Regions from separate parts of the Thalassobacillus sp. B23F22_16 genome, predicted to be linked through region 2. Evidence: riboswitches for the same ligand, from Rfam matches in the RefSeq annotation. Region 2 holds a riboswitch; the other holds the start of a gene.
What was found. Region 2 has a riboswitch for cyclic di-GMP ahead of ACGTNI_RS12040 (anti-repressor SinI family protein). Riboswitches for the same ligand answer to the same signal wherever they lie in the genome.
Positions count from the first base shown of each region.

Region 1: linked by a shared signal. The riboswitch ahead of ACGTNI_RS08220 (anti-repressor SinI family protein) and the one ahead of ACGTNI_RS12040 (anti-repressor SinI family protein) in region 2 are both predicted to bind cyclic di-GMP.

Region 1 is NZ_JBIEKD010000008.1:14,163-20,061, reverse strand. Features, by position in the region: gene gntK (gluconokinase) at 1-905, shown strand, start outside; gene ACGTNI_RS08235 (GntP family permease) at 920-2,269, shown strand; gene gnd (phosphogluconate dehydrogenase (NAD(+)-dependent, decarboxylating)) at 2,295-3,191, shown strand; gene ACGTNI_RS08225 (helix-turn-helix domain-containing protein) at 3,249-3,566, opposite strand; gene ACGTNI_RS08220 (anti-repressor SinI family protein) at 3,730-3,882, opposite strand; cyclic di-GMP riboswitch class I at 3,908-4,014, opposite strand; gene murQ (N-acetylmuramic acid 6-phosphate etherase) at 4,236-5,144, opposite strand; gene ACGTNI_RS08210 (N-acetylglucosamine kinase) at 5,175-5,899, opposite strand, start outside.
Region 2 is NZ_JBIEKD010000014.1:8,807-14,705, reverse strand. Features, by position in the region: gene manA (mannose-6-phosphate isomerase, class I) at 1-462, shown strand, start outside; gene ACGTNI_RS12050 (phospho-sugar mutase) at 624-2,348, shown strand; gene ACGTNI_RS12045 (hypothetical protein) at 2,462-2,755, shown strand; cyclic di-GMP riboswitch class I at 2,841-2,949, shown strand; gene ACGTNI_RS12040 (anti-repressor SinI family protein) at 2,976-3,137, shown strand; gene ACGTNI_RS12035 (hypothetical protein) at 3,437-3,928, shown strand; gene ACGTNI_RS12030 (helix-turn-helix domain-containing protein) at 4,160-4,372, shown strand; gene ACGTNI_RS12025 (YigZ family protein) at 4,563-5,204, opposite strand; gene ACGTNI_RS12020 (sensor histidine kinase) at 5,364-5,899, shown strand, end outside.

The DNA.
Region 1 (5,899 bases), on a different contig from region 2:
TAGACGAAGACCTGGCAGAAAAGCTATACGTTGATCCTTCCACCCCGGTTGTCATCGGTGCAAGCGACGGTGTCCTTGCCAATATCGGCGTCGGTGCGATCGACCCTGGTGTTGTCGCCTGTTCAATTGGGACAAGCGGAGCGATCCGTACTGTAGTTGACAAACCGACTGTTGATCCGAAAGGAAGAATTTTTTGTTATGCCTTGACCGAAGATCAATGGGTGATTGGCGGTCCAATCAACAACGGAGGAATCGCCTTTCGCTGGGCGCGTGATGAATTGTTTGCTGACTTGAAAGAAGCTACAGAGGGAGATGTCTATCAGGAACTGACGAATCGGGCAGAAAAAATCCGTCCCGGTGCAGATGGTTTGTTGTTCTTACCATACTTGACCGGTGAACGTGCCCCGTTCTGGGATGCCGATACCAAAGGAATGTTTTTTGGCCTGACCTTGAACCATGGACGCGACCATATGGTGCGCAGCGTGCTCGAAGGAGTCATGTTCCAGATGTATTCGGTCGTTATCGCTCTGATTGAATCAGGCGTGGAACCGAAGCAGTTCCGTGCAGGCGGAGGTTTCGCCCGGTCGGAATTGTGGCGACAAATGATGGCGGATATTTTCGAAGCGGACATCGTCATTCCAGAAAGCCATCAAAGTTCGTGCCTCGGTGCTGCCTGGCTCACGATGAAATCGCTTGGAATGATTGAAGACATAACAAGCATCAAATCAATCATCAACACAAAAATGAAGCATTGTCCAATTGATGAAAACTTGAAAATTTATCGTGATTTGAAGCCGATTTTCTTAAGGCTTGCCCGCCAGATGGGCGATGAATTCAAAGCAATATCGGATTTTCAGCGTACACACGGCCACGGAGACGAAAAATTGTCAACCAGAATTAACTAGAAAGGAGTTTTCACATGACTTCAACTGCAGGACTGATCATTACCGCTGTCCTCGGTGTTCTACTTTTGTTATTTTTAGTAATGCGCACCAAATTGCAGGCATTCATCGCTTTACTAGTTGTCAGTATTCTGATCGGGTTAGCTGTCGGGATGCCACTGCAGGATATAATTTCTACGATTGAAGAAGGAATGGGAGGAACGCTCGGATTCATCGCAGTCATCATCGGACTTGGCGCCATGTTTGGCGAAATGCTGCGTGTCTCCGGCGGTGCTGAGCGTCTGGCCCTGACATTAATGGACAAGTTTGGAGAAAAGAATATCAGCTGGGCGATGGGGCTCACCGGCTTTATCGTATCCATCCCGGTATTCTTGGATGTCGCCCTTGTTATACTTGTGCCAATCTTATACAGTTTGACACAAAAAACGCAAAAATCGCTCTTATACTTTGGTATTCCTTTATTAGCTGGTCTTGCTGTCACGCACAGCTTTATCCCGCCTACGCCAGGCCCAATTTCGGTCGCATCCCTGCTTGGGGCGGACCTGGGCTGGGTCATCCTGTTTGGTATATTAGCCGGGGTTCCAGCGATGATAATTGCCGGCCCTATTTTTGGTAAATATATTTCCAAGAAAATTCATGTCGGTGTTCCAGAATATATGATGGAACAGATGAAAGAAACGGAGTTAGACAGAGACCTTCCCAGCTTTAAAAGCGTTGTAGCAATCATCACCCTGCCGCTTGTATTAATTTTATTAAATACGACTGCAAGCCTCGTATTATCTGAAGGCAGCACCGTACAAAGTGTGTTGACATTCATCGGGCATCCATTCGTTGCCCTGACAGTGGCTGCACTGCTGACATTCTATATATTTGGCTACAAACGTGGGTATAAAAAAGAAGAAATCCAGAAAATCACAACAAAAGCGCTGGAGCCTGCCGGAATTATTATCCTTGTTACCGGAGCTGGTGGTGTATTTGGTGAAATGCTGATTACATCAGGGATCGGTGACATACTGGCAGATATGATGAAAAATGCTCAAATGCCATTGATCGTGTTTGCTTTTATTACAGCAACTGTCGTGCGGATTGCACAGGGCTCTGCGACTGTTTCTATGATTACGGCAGCCGGGCTTGTCGCCCCACTGCTAGATTCATTCGATGTCAGTGAACCGATGTTAGGGTTGTTGGTTATCTCCATCGCCTCTGGGGCAACTGTCGTTTCTCACGTGAACGATTCTGGATTCTGGCTCGTTAACCGTTACTTCGGTTTAACAGAAAAACAAACGCTCCAATCATGGACGATCATGGAAACATTGATCGGGCTGGTCGGATTCGCAGTAGCATTATTGTTGAGTATTTTCGTATAAAAAATAGAGAAAAGAGGTTGGTCATATGAAAGTAGGTTTGATTGGATTAGGAAAGATGGGTTTCAATATTGGAGCTCAAATGCTGGAGAAAAATCATGAAGTTGTCGCAACTGATGTCAATGAGGAAGCTGTCCGCGACTTTGAAAAAGAAGGCGGAAAAGGCACGGACTCGTATGAGGAATTGGTGAATAGTCTGGAGCAACCACGCGTGATTTGGATGATGGTTCCTGCCGGGGAAATTACAGACCAAGTCATCGAAGAGCTCTCTCCTTTGCTTGATGACGGTGATATCCTGATCGATGGCGGGAATTCCAATTACAAGAAGACTCTCGCCAACCACGAGAAATTGAGCGCTAAAGGTATTCAGTTTTTCGATGTCGGAACCAGTGGCGGGATTTCCGGAGCACGTCATGGCGCCTGCTTTATGGTCGGCGGTGATAAAGAGACGTTCGAAACCATCGAGCCGCTATTCCGTGACCTTGCTGTGGAAGACGGGTACCTTTACACTGGAAAAGGCGGCAGCGGCCATTTCTTGAAAATGGTTCACAACGGTATTGAGTATGGCATGATGGCCGCAATTGGAGAAGGGTTCGAGCTGCTTGAGAAAAGCCCGTTTGATTATGACTATGAAGATGTCTCAAAAGTGTGGAACCATGGCTCCGTCATTCGCGGGTGGCTGATGGAACTGATGCAGGATGCCTTCCGTAAAGATGCCAATTTGGATGACATCAGAGGTGTCATGAATTCTTCCGGTGAAGGAAAATGGACCGTAGAAACAGCACTCGATTTCGAAACGCCGGCGCCGGTCATTGCACTTTCCTTGATGATGCGCTACAGATCCCAGGAAAATGATACATTTACCGGAAAAGTCGTATCTGCTTTACGCCATGAATTTGGCGGTCATGCTACTGAGAAGAAATAAGGAAAGTATAAAAATACCCTTGCACTTTCGGGAATGCCCGAGCGTGCAAGGGTTTTATTATTGTTTCAATTTCCATTTATTAAATTCCAGGTATTCTTTAAACTGTTCTTTCGTCACGCCTGACTCCTGTGCATCTTTGACGAGCTTCATCCATTCTTCATCGAGAGCAGGATCTTCCTCGCCGCCATGTAATAAATAATTAATAGAAACGTTCAACTCAGAAGAGATTTTCTCCAGGAATTGAATCGATGGATTCGTTTGAAGATTCCGTTCAATCGAGCTGAGGTATGATTTTGCCACCCCGGCCCGTTCCGCCAGCTCGGTTAACGATAATGCTCTTTGTGTACGGATTTCTTTAATTCTATCGCCTATCATCCCACTCACCCTCTTTTTAGAAAAACTGGCATATCACCAAGTTCTTATGGCGAAGGCCTAAGTATTTCTTATACTTTACCCCTTCAACAAAGGGAAACTTTTTTAAAGTACAAAAAAATTATACCATACAAAAGATGAGTGTTCTATGATAAGCACAAAGAAATCAGTTTCCGTATGTATTTGTTCTCCCTATCCGCCTTTCATCTAAGAAATGTCTCACCTCTTCCTTGCTCATCCCCATTTCTTTTGCCTGTTTCATCAATTCTACCCACTCCATGTCTAACCCGCCTGTTTTCACTTGTTTAGTAATCGCCATCACATGATCCTCCATTTTTAGTCTTTCAGGTAGTCCAGCCGCCATAGTTTTGTTCCTTTGTGTGCCATCTATGTACACCTTAGGCCTGCGACTTTGCGCCCTTATTTTTCAATAAGGTAGCCATTTTCTGAAGAATCTGTCTCATTTATTAAGTAGAATATACTATAGATGTGTTATTAAAGTGTGTAGAAATTTGTCGATGGTCGTGCACTAGTTTTGTCGAACGGTAATTTTTTGGAAAAATTGTAGGTTTTTAGTTTGTGTTTATGGTTCATTATGCCCAATCACTTACCAAGCGGGCATAAAAAAGCTTGCAGAATTTGGTTTTCTGCAAGCTTGAGTAGGTTCCTGTATTAATTTTTCTTCAGATGATTTACTGCAGCGGAGAAGTGTTCGTTTTCTTGTTTTAACACGCGGCTTGCTTTTTGAGCATCAATTTGGAACATGAGCATGAGGATGGCAATCCTTGCGTCTCCTTCTGCCTGGATGCTTGCTTTTTGTGCTTCTTCTTCGGTTGCGCCGGTCAGCTCCTGGATGATCGATACCGAGCGCTGCTTCAGTTTTTCATTGGTCGCCTGGACGTTTACCATCAGGTTTTTATAAACTTTCCCGGTTTTTACCATGGAAGCGGTGGATAACATGTTCAACACCATTTTTTGTGCAGATCCTGCCTTCAGTCTTGTTGATCCGGTCAACACTTCCGGTCCGACCAGCACTTCAATCGGAAAGTCAGCTGCTTCTGCCAGCGGAGTTTGTCCGTTGCATGTTAGGCCGACTGTTTTCGCACCGAGCTTTTTAGCGGCCTCGATCGCGCCTAGTACATACGGGGTCCGGCCGCTGGATGCAATACCTACTATGACGTCTTTCACATTGGCGGCTTCTTTAATCGCTTTTTCGCCTTCAGCCCAATCATCTTCGGCATTTTCGATAGCATGCCGGAGTGCGTGGTCGCCGCCCGCGATGATGCCCTGGACTAAAGTTTCCGGGACACCAAACGTCGGCGGGCATTCGGAGGCATCGAGAACGCCCAGACGACCGCTCGTTCCTGCACCTATGTATAACAGCCGACCGCCATTGTTCAATGCAGCGACAATCGTGTCGATTGCTTTTTCGATTTGCGGCAGGCTTTTTTCAATAGCAGCTGGGACTGTGTGATCTTCCTCATTCATCAGGCGGATGATTTCCATCGTCGATAATTCATCCAGCTGATGGGACTTGCTGTGCCTCGATTCGGTCAACGTTCGTTCTTTTGTGTCACCCATTCATTCAGCCCCCAATTTCTTAAATTTAGTTCACACTTTTCTGTAGGATTCTTTAATGGATAGTACCGTTGTATCGGTCACCGATATGCCAGCATCAAGCAGCGCGCAGCCGTATGCCCCAACGGCCGGCGGCATAGCGGCCGGTAAAAATTCCATGCCGTTTTGAAAACGCGCCCGGCTCCGCTCGATGAACCGTCCGGTGAAATAGTCGGATTGAAAAACCCCACCCGCCAGGACAATCGGTGATACCTTTTCCCTCTTTTCCATTTGTGCTGCGATTAATTGCAGCAATGCTGTCGCAGCGTTATGGACGATTTCATCTGATACCGGGTCGCCCTCACTAGCCGCTTTTATCACTTCATTGGCTAAGGAAGCAATCGCAAGTCTAGGATAGTCGTGTTCATAAATGAACGTAATCAGCTGTTCCGGCTCATCAAGGCCGAATCGCTCCAGGAACCTGCCAGTCAGCTTTGTTTGTTTCTTCCGTCCATCATAAGCCTGCATGACCGCCTGCAGTCCGTGACGTCCGATATCAAATCCGCTGCCTTCGTCTCCAAACAGATAGCCCCATCCTCCGGTACGGACTGGCTTTTCCCCTGGCTGGAAGGTATATAGAATCGAACCGGTGCCCGCAATCAGGACGGATCCTTCTTTTGTAAAAGTAGTGCCGGCCAGTGCGGCAATGGCGTCATTTTCGACGGAAACTTCAGGTTCCTCTCTTACAATTTCACGGATCCATTGTTCCCACCGCTGCT
Region 2 (5,899 bases):
TATGTTCCGAGCGGTACGATCCACGCGATTGGAGCAGGTGTCCAGATTCTTGAAACCCAACAAAGTTCGGATATCACATACCGTGTCTATGACTATGATCGTGTCGGAGCTGATGGGAATAAAAGAGAGCTCCATCTAAGTGAGTCATTAGAAGTAACTACTGTCCCACATGAAGATCCTCAGTTGGATCGTGAGTCGAGCAAAGACAAAGGCTTGAAGGAAGAGAGTCTGGTGAAGGCGGATTACTTTGGTGTCGTACTGTGGGAACTGGACGGTCGTTCTCCTGAATTTCGATTTGAAAAGTATATTTTAGTTAGTGTCATTGAAGGAAAAGGAATGGTCAAAGTCGGCAATCAGCGTCATGCTGTCAAAAAAGGGAGCCATTTCATTCTTCCGACAACGATGGAGCCGTTCGAGCTGGAAGGAAAGGCAAAAATGGTCGTTTCCTGGTCCAATAAATAGGAAAAACCTCGAGGTGTAACCATCACCTCGGGGCTTTCGGGATCTTTCGTCACAATAACAATTGTTTTTTAATACTTTTCGACATGATATGTCATAAAAAAACGAATGGACTCTGATATAATGAGCAGGAGTATATTATTCTAACAAAAAAGGATGATCCTATGACCTGGCAGACTTCATATCAACGATGGAACGATTTTGATAAGTTAGAAGCAGAAATGCGAACTCAATTGAACCAGATTCAAACAGATGAACAATCCCTGGAAGATGCTTTTTATAAAAATTTGGAGTTCGGTACAGGAGGCATGCGTGGCAAATTAGGGCCTGGTACCAACCGGATGAATATTTATACCATCCGCCGTGCAGCGGAAGGTCTTGCTAGATACATAGAAGCTCGCGGTGAAGAATGGAAGGAGAACGGTATTGTCATTGCCTATGATTGCCGTCATATGTCTAAGGAGTTTGCGATAGAGACTGCGAAAGTCTTAGGCATTCATGGCATTAAAGCGTATGTATTTTCTTCTCTTCGTCCAACACCGGTGTTGTCTTATGCGGTGCGTTATTTATATGCGGCTGGTGGTATCGTCATAACGGCAAGTCATAATCCTCCGGAATATAATGGGTTCAAGGTTTACAATGAAGATGGTGGACAACTGCCGCCCGCTGAAGCCGGCGCAGTGATCGAAATGGTGAATCAGATTGAAAATGAATTACAGGTAGAAGCAGCCGATCAAGGTGATTTGGAAGCCAACGGCCTTTTGGAATGGATTGATAAAAAAGTGGATGAGGCATACCTGAAGGAGCTTCGAGGGGTCAATATGAACCCGCATATTACCCATGATGCCGGTGAAGATTTTCAGGTAGTTTTCACTCCTTTGCACGGTACGGCAAATGTATTGGTACGTAAAGGACTGGAGCAAGCCGGTTTCAAAAACGTGCATGTAGTTGCTGAGCAGGCCGACCCGGATCCTGAATTTTCCACAGTAGCGTCACCGAATCCTGAAGAGCATCAGGCGTTCGAAATGGCAATCACCCAAGGGAAACAAGTAGGTGCCGATATATTAATCGCAACAGATCCGGATGCGGACAGACTTGGAGTAGCAGTGCCCGATGAACATGGAGAATACCGTGTTCTGACAGGTAACCAGTTGGGGGCATTGATGCTTGACTACCTGCTTTCCCAGCACCTCGACCTTCCTGACAATGGAATCATGATCAAAACCATTGTCACTTCTGAATTCGGTCGCGCAATTGCATCCTATTATAATATCGAAACGCTCGACACTTTAACAGGATTCAAGTTTATTGGAGAGAAAATCCGAGAATTCGAACGGACTGGAGAATATGAATTTTTATTTGGTTATGAAGAAAGTTACGGATTTCTAGCTAAAGATTTTGCTCGTGATAAGGATGCCGTGCAGGTAGCTGTACTGGCAACAGAATTGGCATTGTTTTGGAAAGTAAAAGGAAAAACGCTGCTTCAAGCGCTGGATGCATTATACAAACGCCACGGCTATTATATGGAAGATTTGCAATCTATCAAATTAGATGGAAAACAAGGCGAAGAGAAAATCAAAGCAATCATGGATACTTTTCGCCAGGAGAAGCTGACCGAAGTGGCCGGCTTGAAAGTTCTAGCTGTCGAAGACTATGCATCTTCCCGCAGATTGATAGTGAAGACTGGTGTAGAAGAGACCATTACTCTTCCTGCATCGAATGTGTTGAAATTTGTACTTGAGGATGATTGCTGGTTCTGTCTCCGTCCATCTGGCACAGAACCGAAAATAAAATTTTATTACGGCGTGAAGTCATCTTCAAAAGCTGATAGCCTGGAAAGACTGGAGAAATTAAAGCAAGCATTAGCCGCCTATTTACCAGCACTATGATGAGTGGGACACGCCCTCCATATATTGGCAGGGCGTTGTCCCTTTTCATTAGTTTCTGATGTGCTTGAAAAGGGAAAATAAACATATCACGAAATAAGAAAGAAGGGACAGAAATGCTCCAAAACAAAAGGAATATTCTTAAACTTAAAGAAATCCGGCTTGATGATCAACGTATTTCCTTTCAACGAGCATGCATCGAAAGGTTTGATTACGAATGGGTGATCGAAGTCATAAACCCTGCACCTTCCCCTTCAAGCGAGGAGGATAGTTTCGTTACATCCATCAGTTTTATCCAGGAAGATGGTACGCAATTTGATGATGTTGATATCGAATCCTTCCAGCTTTCTTCAGAAGAACATGAAAATGTCTACTTATTCCATATGTTTCCGGATGAAAAACAGGACTAATGAACTACGAAAATGATGATATTTTACTAGATAAATGACGGGAACCATAGTAGAATAAAAGATATCAGAATATTTTAATAAGTCGCTTTTGAAAAGGCAAACTTATCTAAAGATAAGGACGCAAAGCTACGGGTCTAAGGCCTGCATACGAGGAAAACTACATATTTAAGGGCTACGATCGCCGGGCTGCCTAGGGTGATGAGTGATGGAGGGATCATTCATGAAAAGAAATCAGCTGGACAGTCGGTTGGATTTGGAATGGATAGTGCTGATGGAAGAAGCCCGAGCCTTAGGGATTACGAAAGCGGAAGTGGAGCATTTTTTAAAGTTGCGGGAGACAAGTGCCCAGGAGAAGCCACTAAATATGATTTTCACCAAATGATAGAATACTAGATAAAGATCGGCTGGAAATCAGCCCATATAACGATAGCATCTGGTACAAGCAAGGAACAATTCAAGAGAATATAAAGTAAAAAGACAAGCTGTGTTGGCTTCAGAGCACATGGCTTGTCTTTTTATCTCTATAAATAAATAAGTAAAACTAAAACTTAGCCGTAAGAATTTGGCGATAAACCAAGTTTTTCTAACTACCAGTATTTTTTACTTTTCATATCTTTCAAAATACGTCATAATATATATAAAATACTGAATATTCAGATTTTAAATGGAGGGTGGTCAGATATGTTATCTATTAAGATGTTGAAGCCCTATTATGTTAAAGACGACGAGCACTATGTCCGTGTCGTTCTGGCCTACCAGTATTTTTCGTTATATGTCGATGGAGAGCTCTATCATTTTGTCCCGCTTGAAGCAAAAGAAATTATTATTGATCGCGATAAAAAGAAAGTACACAATGTCTTGGATATCTTTGTATTTCAACGAGGTAAAAAGATGATTTATGTATCGATCACGGATCTTCTCCAACTGCCTGACTTTCTGACTCACTTAAATTCGATTGTACGTCCGTATTTGAATGAAAAACCGGAAGCCAAAAGCAATAAACGAAAGGTAGATCCAGTAATGAAAACAAAAAATCAGAAGGAAGAAATGGAATTAGATGTTCTTTTCAAGGAATTAGAGCAACTTAATTTTAGTCGTATGATTGATATGGCTTTGGATAATCGAGACCGGGACACATTTTATGATTTATTGGATAAAAAGAATTTTGCATGAAGAAAGGCACTCCACTTTTTAGTGGAGTGTCTTTCTTTGGAAATACTATTTATTAGAAAAATAAGTATAGATACATAAAGTGAAGAGATTGGAAGGAAAAATGTTTTCTGAATTATAATTTGACTATTTTCTTTTCCAAGTTAATTCTATATACTTATAGTATCATTCGTTATAATGAACAGGAATTTTTAATATTAAAGTCTTTCAGGAAAAATGGTGAGGGGGGTATTCATGGTTGGGGATCGTATAAAAGAGTTGCGGGAGAAGCGTGGCCTGTCCTTAAGTGCTCTAGCTAAATATTCGGGTGTCTCTAAGTCTTACATTAGTAATATTGAACGAGGAATCCAGACAAACCCTTCTTTAATTGTTATGAAAAAATTAGCGGAAACGCTGGATGTTCCCTTAGATGATCTGGCAGCATGGAAAATGGGGAAAGGCGATTGAGTTATCATTGTATTTATATAAAGATCTGAACAAGCCAGGCTCGGTATAATTACTGAACCTGGCTTGTTTTTTGTCGGTTAAAATAATCATTTTCCCGTAAATATCATAATAAGCTTCAGTATTTGACGTTTTTATCGCCATAGTTTTATTTCCCAGGAAATATTTTGTCAAAAATTAAAGGTAATTAGTTTTACTTACCGGAGACATTTTGTTCTATATAACTAACTTCCCCTGGTTGGATAGTGGCCTGATCACTGGTCAGGTCAATGACCCATTTAGAAAATGAATCTTCTAGTTCATTTTCAACAAATACAATGAATTCCACGTTTTCCAAATAATTTATTTCTTTTAATAAGTAATCTGAATTTCTAAGGCTGTTCTCCAACTTCCCTAGCAGTTTATAATCTACGGTGATTTTCATTTCCTTCATCAGTTGTCGTTTAACTATCCCGGTAGACTCGATAGCGGCGGAAACCGTACTGGAATAAGCTCTGATGAGACCACCTGCCCCGAGCTTAATGCCGCCGAAATACCTCGTTACAACTACTGCAGTATCTTTCAACCCTTTTTTCTTCAAGACTTCAAGCATTGGCACTCCTGCAGTCCCACTTGGCTCTCCATCATCGTTCGCCTTTTGAATTAAATCGTGTTCCCCAATTAAATAAGCAGAGCAATTATGAGTAGCGTCGTTGTGCTTTTTCTTGATCTCCTGGATAAACAATTGGGCTGCTTCTTCTGTCTCGCAACGTTTTATGTAACCAATAAACCGTGACTTTTGGATGGTTATTTCTTCAGAACCTTCAGCTTTTACTGTATAATAGCTTTCTAACATAGTAATAAAACCTCCTAAGAACTTTATTATATAAGGGTTTCTATCTACCGGCAAATGAATTAACCATAAGATGACCAATAAATAAATTCCAGCAACACCCCCACAAAAATACTTAGGAAATTCGAATGAGTATGTGAATATTGATGGAGGAGTCGAGCGATGAAAGAGACGAGAATTGAGGAAAAAGCACTTGATGATGTCATTGAAGAAATGATAGAGAATGTCACGAACAGCAAGGATGAGATCTTCCATATAGGAGAAGAGTCCCGAAGTGAATTTGAGATACTTCAAAAAGAGCTGCAAGAGACAAAAAGACAGGTCATTTCTCTCATAGATGAGGGGGACAAGCTCGAACAGCGGGTCCGATTATCCCGAAAGCGTCTATCAGAAGTCAGCAAATATTTCGATCAATATTCAGAAAGCCAGATCCGTGAGGTTTATGAACAGACACACCAATTGCAAATGGATCTGTCTGTTAAGAGAGAAAAAGAAAAACAGTTGAGGGAACGGCGGAATGATCTTGAGCGACGGCTGAAAAGCCTGGAGTCAACTGTCCAGCGGGCGGAAGGACTGGTAAGCAAGATATCGGTTGTTCTTAATTATCTGAATGAAGACTTTCGCAATGTCTCGGAGGCGCTGGAAGACGCTAAAGAAAAGCAGGAGTTTGGGTTGCGAATAATTGAAGCTCAGGAAGA